2 regions of the Micromonospora sp. IBHARD003 genome follow, and region 2 is predicted to be linked to the other one. Evidence: riboswitches for the same ligand, from Rfam matches in the RefSeq annotation. Region 2 holds a riboswitch; the other holds the start of a gene.

Region 1 (4,409 bases), 4.6 Mb from region 2:
CGGTCGGCGAGGATCCGCGCGCCGTCCAGGGTGCGCTGCTGGCGCTCCTTGAAGTCCTCGGAAGCCGCGACCTTGAAGGAGACGGCCTTGGCCGCGATCACATGCTCCAGCGGACCGCCCTGCTGACCGGGGAAGACCGCGGAGTTGATCTTCTTGGCCAGCTCGGACGTGCAGAGGATCACTCCGCCGCGCGGGCCGCCCAGCGTCTTGTGCGTGGTCGTGGTCACGACATGCGCGTGCGGCACCGGGTTCGGGTGCAGACCCGCGGCCACCAGGCCCGCGAAGTGGGCCATGTCGACCATCAGGTACGCGCCGACCTCGTCCGCGATCCGGCGGAAGGCGGCGAAGTCCAGCTGACGCGGGTAGGCCGACCAGCCGGCCACGATCAGCTTGGGCTTGGTCTCCTTGGCGAGTCGCTCGACCTCGGCCATGTCGACCTGGCCGGTGGCGTCGTCCACGTGGTACGCGACCACGTTGTAGAGCTTGCCGGAGAAGTTGATCTTCATTCCGTGGGTCAGGTGCCCGCCGTGCGCGAGGTTCAGACCCATGATCGTGTCGCCCGGCTTCAGCAGCGCGAACATCGCGGCCGCGTTGGCCTGGGCGCCCGAGTGCGGCTGCACGTTGGCGTGCTCGGCGCCGAACAGCGCCTTGATGCGGTCGATGGCGATCTGCTCGACCACGTCGACGTGCTCGCAGCCGCCGTAGTAGCGGCGGCCCGGGTAGCCCTCGGCGTACTTGTTGGTCAGGACGGAGCCCTGGGCCTCCATGACGGCGACCGGAGCGAAGTTCTCCGAGGCGATCATTTCCAGGGTGGACTGCTGACGGTGGAGCTCGGCGTCGACGGCGGCGGCGACGTCCGGGTCGAGCTCGTGCAGGGGAGTGTTCAGAAGCGACATCACGCGATCCCTTGTGGCCTGTGGTCGGTGGTCAGACGGAGGTCAGCCGGCGAAGTCGGTGTACTCGTCGGCGGAGAGCAGGTCGGCCGGCTCCTCCGCGACACGCACCTTGAACAGCCAGCCGCCCTCGAACGGAGCGGTGTTCACCAGCGACGGGTCGTTCACGACGTCGTCGTTGACCGCGGTGACCTCGCCGGACACCGGGGAGTACAGATCGCTGACCGACTTGGTCGACTCCAGCTCACCGCAGGTCTCACCCGCGGTCACCGTGTCACCGACCTCGGGGAGCTGCACGTACACGACGTCGCCGAGGGCGTTCGCCGCGTGCTCCGTGATGCCGACCGTCGACACGCCGTCCTCGGCGGCCGACAGCCACTCGTGCTCCTTGCTGTAGCGCAGCTGCTGGGGGTTGCTCATGGCCTGAATTCTCCTGTACGCGGGGGAGTGCTGCTGATGGGGGTCGCCGGGTGGCGGCGGGGACTACTTCTGGCGCTTGTAGAAGGGGAGCGCGACGACCTCGTACGGCTCATGCGTACCGCGGATGTCGACACCCACACCCGCGCTGCCGGGGGCGGCGTGCGTCGCGTCCACGTACGCCATGGCGATCGGCTTGCCCAGGGTCGGGGAAGGTGCGCCGGAGGTGACCTCGCCGACGACCTCGCCGCCCACGACCACGGACATCCCGGCCCGCGGCACCCGGCGGCCCTCGGCGATCAGTCCGACCAGCTTCCGCGGCGGGTTCGCCGCGGCACGCTCGGCGGCGGCCTCGAGGGCGCCGCGGCCCACGAAGTCACCCTCCTTCTCGAACTTCACGACCCGGCCCAGGCCCGCGTCGAACGGGGTGAGCGAAGTGGTCAGCTCGTGCCCGTACAGCGGCATGCCCGCCTCCAGGCGCAGCGTGTCGCGGCAGGACAGACCACAGGGGACGAGGCCGGCAGGTGCTCCCGCCTCGGTCAGCGCCTGCCACAGCTTCTCTGCGTACTGCGGCTCGACGAAGAGCTCGAAGCCGTCCTCACCGGTGTAGCCGGTGCGGGCGATCAGCGCGGGGACACCGGCGACGGTGCCGGGCAGGCCCGCGTAGTACTTCAGCCCGTCCAGATCGGCGTCGGTGAGCGACTTCAGGATGCCGGGGGACTCGGGGCCCTGGACGGCGATGAGCGCATAGGCGTCGCGGTCGTCGCGTACCTCGGCGTCGAAGGCCCCGGCGCGCTCGGTCAGGGCGTCCAGCACGACCTGCGCGTTCGAGGCGTTGGCGACGACCATGTACTCCTGGTCGCCGAGGCGGTAGACGATCAGGTCGTCGAGGATCCCGCCGTCCTGCCGGCAGATCATCGTGTAGCGGGCCCGGCCGACCCCGACCCCGCCGATGTTGCCGACCAGCGCGTAGTCCAGAAGGGCGGCGGCCTGCGGTCCGGTCACGGTGATCTCGCCCATGTGGGAGAGGTCGAAGAGGCCGGCCTTGGTGCGTACGGCGTTGTGCTCGTCGCGCTCGCTCGCGTACCGCAGCGGCATGTCCCAGCCGGCGAAGTCGGTCATGGTCGCGCCGAGCGAGCGATGCAGCGCATCGAGGGCTGTGAGACGGGGGGTGGTGCTCATTGGATAGGACTCCCAGGGCATGACTGGTGAGGACGATCCTCCCCATCTGTCATCGAAACCTGAGAGGTTCATCACGGCCAGACGTACACGGCGTACGCACAGGGCATGACTTGCACCTTGGGTGGAGCCGCTGAGTTGCGGCCCGCTTTTCAGATCTGCCTCATCCTCGCGGTACGGGGCCTGAGAGATTCAAGGGAGGGACTTGCTCCTTCGGCGCCCGGAACACACAGTGACCGGGACTCTCCCGCGCGGATTCAAACGGCCGGTATGCAGTTGGCGCGCTCATCATTGCACGGGTGCCACGATCGGCAAATCACTTGATGGCCATTACCTTTTCTTTAGGCTTCCTGGGCAGGGTCTCTCAGACCCGACAAGGGGGAGAGCGATGACGTTGGAGCAGTCAGGTGCCTCGATGACGACGAGAGCCGCGGTGCCCGCCGGGTCCCGGGCATCCGTACGCGGATTCCTGGGCGCCCACACGCCCGTGTCCCAGCCCGTGGTGCGTGACCTGCGGGAACGCGCCGGGCGCGGTCCGCGGGCCCTGGAGTTCGCCGAGGGGGACGTGGTCGTGATCTCCGGCCTGCCCGGGAGCGGCAAGTCCACGCTGATCCGGCGCGCCGCCGCCGGCGGTGGGATCGACTCCCAGGACACCCGCGACCGCTGGGACGCCCGGATGCCGCGGCTGCTGCCGTACGCGGTGTACCGCCCGCTGGTCCGTGTCGCCCACTACGCGGGGCTGCGGCGCGCGCTGCGCTCCGGTTCCGGGGTGATCGTCCATGACTGCGGCACCCAGTCCTGGGTCCGGCGCTGGCTGGCCCGCGAGGCCCGCCGCCGCGGCCGGTCCCTCCATCTGCTCCTCCTGGACGTCACCCCGGCCGTCGCCCGCGCCGGCCAGCGCGAGCGAGGACGCGGCGTCTCCCCGTACGCCTTCCGGAGGCACCTGCGCGCCGTCACCCGGCTGGTGCGGGACGCCGAGCGCGGCCGCCTCCCGCGGGGGTGCGCCTCCGCGGTCCTGCTGGACCGGGAGGCGGCGACCGCCCTCGGACGGATCGGGTTCGGCGCGAGGCCTTAGGTCCTGTCCGGGCGATCTTCTCGGGCCCGGACGACAGCTGCGGCGCCTCGCTGCGTTGTCGGAGTCGTCCGAGTACGTCCAGTACGGGGACGATCCTTCGCCTTGCGATGCACCGCATCTGACGCCGCGGGCTGGTCCTCAAAGATCGCCCGGACAGGACCTAGGCGGACACCCCCTGCCGTGCCTGTTCGGGCGACCTGCCGTACTCCCTTCCGGCTACCCTGCTGACGCAGGGAGACGGCGCCCGGCAGGGGCGGACGGGGAAGCAGGGAACGCAGTGGACACGACATGGCCCGCCAATGAACTGGAACAGGTGCTGGCCGCATCCGTCGGGACGCCCGGTGCGGGCGCCCGGATCGTCGAGGTGCTCGGCCGCAGCCACGTCTGGGTGCCTCTGCCCAACGGAGGCGGACCGGACAGCCCGAGCCTCGATCTGCCCACGCTGGAGATAGACGGGGCGCCCTACGTCCCCGTCTTCAGCTCCCACCAGCAGTTTCTGCAGTGCGTGGGCGAGCACATGTCCGGGACCGTGGCTCCGGCGGTCGAGTTCGCGCGCGGGCTGCCGCCCCAGCTGGGCATGGCCGTGAACCCCGGGGGCGCCGTCGGCGTACCGCTGCCGCCGCTCGCCGTCGCCGAGCTGTGCCGGGTCGGCCGCACACCGCTGGACGGCCCGGCGAGCGGAGGCCGGGTGCGGCTGTTCGAGCCGGACTGGCAGGAGGAGCCGATCGACTTCCTCGCCGCCGCGGCCGGGGAGTTCGAGGAGACCGGCGTCGTCCAGACCGCCCGTCGTGTCCTGGCGAGCATCGAGGGTGACGCGCCGACGCTGTTCATCGGCGTCCAGATGT
Region 2 (4,409 bases):
CGGTGTGGTGTGGCGGGATGTCGAAGCGGCGCTCTCCCAGCTGCACGGTGAGCGCGTCGACACCGGAGAGACGCTGATCGGGCACCACCCCTCGGACGAGCTGGCCAGGCGCCGGCGCGACCGGGCCGTCTGACCGACCGAGCCGTCTGACGGACGGGGCCGACCGGCGATTCGGCCCCCGCCCACCGCGCCCCACTCACCGCTGCGGGCCCAGGGCCCCTTCGGTGTCAGAGCCATAGGGCAGCATCGGACGTGTGAGATCCGCGCCGACGATTCTGCATCTGGACATGGATGCGTTCTTCGCCGCCGCCGAGCAGGCGGCGAAGCCCAGCCTGCGCGGGAAACCGGTCGTTGTCGGAGGGCTGGGACCCCGTGGTGTGGTGGCCACGGCCTCCTACGAGGCGCGGCGGTTCGGTGTGCACTCGGCGATGCCGATGGCCCAGGCGAGACGGCTCTGTCCGAACGCCGCGTATCTGGTCCCGCGCTTCTCGCTCTACCGGTCGGTCAGCGACCAGGTGATGGAGCTGCTGGCGCGTCTGTCGCCGCTCGTGGAGCCGCTGAGCCTGGACGAGGCGTTCGTGGACCTGGAGGCGGGTGGTGTGGCCGATGACTCCCGCTCGGCACGCGCGGCCGGTGAGCGGCTGCGCAGGGACATCCTCGCGGTCACGGGACTGAGGGGCTCGGTCGGCCTCGCCGGCTCGAAGATGCTGGCCAAGATCGCCTCCGAGGAGGCCAAGCCCGACGGGCTGGTGCTGATCCGGCCGGGGACCGAGCGGGAGCTGCTGGGGCCGATGCCGGTGCGGATCCTGCCCGGTGTGGGACCTGCCACCGGCGAGCATCTGCGCCGGGCCGGGATGACCACCGTCGCGGAGCTGGCCGAGGCCGGCGAGGACGAGCTCGTCAGGCTGCTCGGCAGGGCGCACGGGACGTCGCTGTACAGGATGGCGCTGGGCCACGACGACCGTCCCGTAGTGGCCGAGCGTGATGCGAAGTCGGTGTCGGTGGAGGACACCTTCGATGTCGATCTGCACGACAGGGTGCGGATCAGGATGGAGGTCGAGCGGCTGGCGGACCGGTGTGTGCGCAGGCTGCGGGCCTCGGGACACTCCGGGCGGACCATCGTGCTGAAGGTGCGCCGGTTCGACTTCTCGACGCTGACCAGGTCGGAGACGCTGCGCGGGCCCACGGACGACCCGGCGGTGGTGCGTGAGGCGGCCGCGCGGCTGCTGGAGGCGGTGGACACGACCGGCGGGGTGCGCCTGCTCGGGGTGGGCGTGACCGGCCTCGCCGACTACACCCAGGAGGATCTGTTCGCCCAGGCGGCGGGGGAGCAGGCACCCGAGATGCGGGACGAGGGCCCCGTGCACGACGCGGACGGCGAGGAGGAGGCCCGGGGGCCGGCGCGGACGGCGTCCGCCGAGCGGCGATGGGCGGCAGGGCACGACGTGCGGCACGCCCGCTACGGAGCGGGGTGGGTGCAGGGCAGCGGCCTCGGGCGGGTCACGGTCAGGTTCGAGGTGCCGTGGTCTGCCGCGCCCGGGAGGGTCCGCACCTTCCCGGTCGACGACCCCGAGCTCGAGCCGTCGGAGCCGTTGCCGCTGGTCAGAGTGGAGGAGTCGGCACCGGCCGTGGACGATGACCCGCCCGATCCCCTGGGTGCCTCCGGTGCGGACCGGGCCGCCACGGATCAGTCGTCGTTGCCCGCCAGCCGCCCGAAGTCGCGGTCGCCCGAAGACCCCGGTGCCTCGGCTCCGCCGCTGGACGCAGGTGGCGGCGGGGGAGCCGGGCTCTCGGGCGGAGTGGGCAGGTCGAGACCGTAGTGGTGGTACAGCTGGAGCTCCTGCTCGGGGGAGAGATGCCGGCCGACGCCGAAGTCGGGTGCGTCCTTGATCAGTGCCCGCTCGAACGGGATGTGCAGGCCGTCCCCGGCGAGCTCGCTGGGCTCCAGAGGGACGAACGCGTCCCTGCTGAACAGGCCCGTACGGACGGCCGCCCATTCCGGGACCCCTGTCGCGTCGTCGAGGTACACCTCGTCCACGGTCCCGATCTTGGTGCCGTCACGGTCGAACGCTTTGCGGCCTATCAGGCTGCGTGGATCGATATCGGTCTGCACGATCCCTCCAATTGGTCGCATTGGTCGCACTGCTCCGTACGTACTACGAAAGTGCACATTTGTTGGGTCGGCCACTCGACCTCTCGGGTAAGTCCGCGCTGGTACGCTGGCAGGCGGCTGTCGACCCCGCGCGGGAGAGCGCCCCGGTCACCAACCGGAGCCGCCGAAGGAGCAAATCCTCCCCGGAATCTCTCAGGCCCCTGTACCGCACGGACGAGGTCACTCTGGAAAGCAGGGCGGATGCCGCACGGCGTCCGCGCTCACCGACGGTGAAAACCGGAATGCCAGCGAGCGGGCGGACCGGTGAAGCTCTCAGGTTAGATGACAGAGGGGGAGGCCGTACGGGTACCCGCGCCGGGGGTGCCCCTCGCAGGTCGTATCGACCAGGAGGCCTCACATGACCGTCCACCGCACCCCGCTCACCCAGTTGGAGCGAGGCATCCCCTTCGAGCAGCGCCACATAGGGCCCGACGCCGAGGCCCAGGCGAAGATGCTCGCGCAGGTCGGCTACGGCTCGCTCGACGAGCTGACCGACGCCGCCGTGCCGGACGTCATCAAGAGCGCCGAGGCGCTCGGGCTGCCGGACGCCCGCACCGAGGCTGAGGTCCTGGCGGAGCTGCGTTCCCTCGCGGACCGCAACCAGGTCCTCGCCCCGATGATCGGCCTGGGTTACTACGGCACCTTCACACCGCCGGTCATCCTGCGGAACGTCATGGAGAACCCCGCCTGGTACACGGCGTACACGCCCTACCAGCCCGAGATCTCCCAGGGCCGTCTCGAAGCCCTGCTCAACTTCCAGACGATGGTCGCGGAGCTGACCGGTCTGCCCACCTCCGGCGCCTCGTTGCTGGACGAGGGAACCGCGGCCGCCGAGGCCATGGCGCTGTCCCGGCGGGTCGGCAAGGTCAAGGGCGGTGTGTTCCTGGTCGACGCCGACGCCCTGCCGCAGACGATCGCCGTCATCGAGACCCGCGCCGAGCCCACCGGTGTCGAGATAGTCGTCGCCGACCTGAGCGAGGGCATCCCGGCCGAGGTCGCCGAGCGTGGCGTCTTCGGCGTGCTGCTCCAGTACCCGGGTGCCTCCGGCGCGGTCCGGGACATCAAGCCCGTCATCGAGCAGGCGCACGGACTCGGTGCGATCGTCACCGTGGCCGCCGACCTCCTCGCGCTCACCCTGCTCACCTCCCCCGGCGAGCTCGGTGCGGACATCGCCGTCGGCACCACCCAGCGCTTCGGCGTCCCGATGGGCTTCGGCGGCCCGCACGCCGGCTACATGGCGGTCCAGGACAAGCACGCCCGCAGCCTGCCCGGGCGTCTCGTCGGAGTCTCCGTCGACGCGGACGGCAACAAGGCCTACCGCCTCGCCCTGCAGACCCGCGAGCAGCACATCCGCCGTGAGAAGGCCACCAGCAACATCTGCACCGCACAGGTGCTGCTCGCCGTGATGGCCGGGATGTACGCCGTCTACCACGGTCCCGACGGCCTGCGGACGATCGCGCGCCGCACCCACCGCTATGCGGCGATCCTCGCCGAAGGCCTGCGTGCGGGCGGGGTCGAGCTCGTACACGGCGTCTACTTCGACACCCTGACCGCCCGTGTGCCGGGCAAGGCCGCGGACGTCGTCGCCCGTGCCCGTGTGAACGGCGTCAACCTCCACCTCACCGACGCCGACCACGTGTCGATCTCCTGCGACGAGACCACCGCCCGGGCCGAGCTGGCCGCGGTCTGGTCCGCCTTCGGCGTCGACGGCGACATCGAGGCACTGGACGTGACCGTCGACGACGCCCTGCCGGCCGGGCTGCTGCGCAGCGACGACTACCTCACGCACCCGGTGTTCCACCAGCACCGCTCGGAGACCGCGATGCTGCGCTACCTGCGTCGCCTCGCCGACCGTGACTACGCGCTGGACCGCGGCATGATCCCGCTCGGTTCCTGCACCATGAAGCTGAACGCGACCACCGAGATGGAGCCGGTCACCTGGCCCGAGTTCGGCCAGATCCACCCCTTCGCACCGGTCGAGCAGGTCGATGGCTACGTCACGCTGATCCACGAGCTGGAGGAGCGCCTCGCCGAGGTCACCGGCTACGACAAGGTGTCCATCCAGCCGAACGCCGGCTCGCAGGGCGAGCTCGCGGGCCTGCTCGCCGTTCGCGCCTACCACCGCGCCAACGGCGACGAGCAGCGCACCGTGTGTCTCATCCCCTCCTCGGCCCACGGCACCAACGCCGCCAGCGCCGTCATGGCGGGCATGAAGGTGGTCGTCGTCAAGACCGCCGACGACGGTGAGATCGACGTG

The links. A riboswitch is a leader RNA that binds a small molecule or an ion and turns the genes downstream of it on or off. The one in region 2 is predicted to bind glycine.
Region 1: it holds a riboswitch for glycine, as region 2 does, so the genes downstream of both, gcvT (glycine cleavage system aminomethyltransferase GcvT) here and gcvP (aminomethyl-transferring glycine dehydrogenase) in region 2, are expected to answer to the same signal.

Annotation. Positions count from the first base shown of each region.
Region 1 is NZ_JBWBBX010000001.1:5,861,321-5,865,729, forward strand. Features, by position in the region: gene glyA (serine hydroxymethyltransferase) at 1-896, opposite strand, end outside; gene gcvH (glycine cleavage system protein GcvH) at 939-1,313, opposite strand; gene gcvT (glycine cleavage system aminomethyltransferase GcvT) at 1,377-2,492, opposite strand; glycine riboswitch at 2,652-2,749, opposite strand; gene ACTWOL_RS26115 (AAA family ATPase) at 2,905-3,564, shown strand; gene ACTWOL_RS26120 (enhanced serine sensitivity protein SseB) at 3,842-4,409, shown strand, end outside.
Region 2 is NZ_JBWBBX010000001.1:1,269,329-1,273,737, reverse strand. Features, by position in the region: gene ACTWOL_RS05600 (MerR family transcriptional regulator) at 1-133, shown strand, start outside; gene ACTWOL_RS05595 (DNA polymerase IV) at 255-1,820, shown strand; partial or broken gene ACTWOL_RS05590 (PRC-barrel domain-containing protein) at 1,934-2,134, opposite strand; glycine riboswitch at 2,235-2,331, shown strand; gene gcvP (aminomethyl-transferring glycine dehydrogenase) at 2,511-4,409, shown strand, end outside.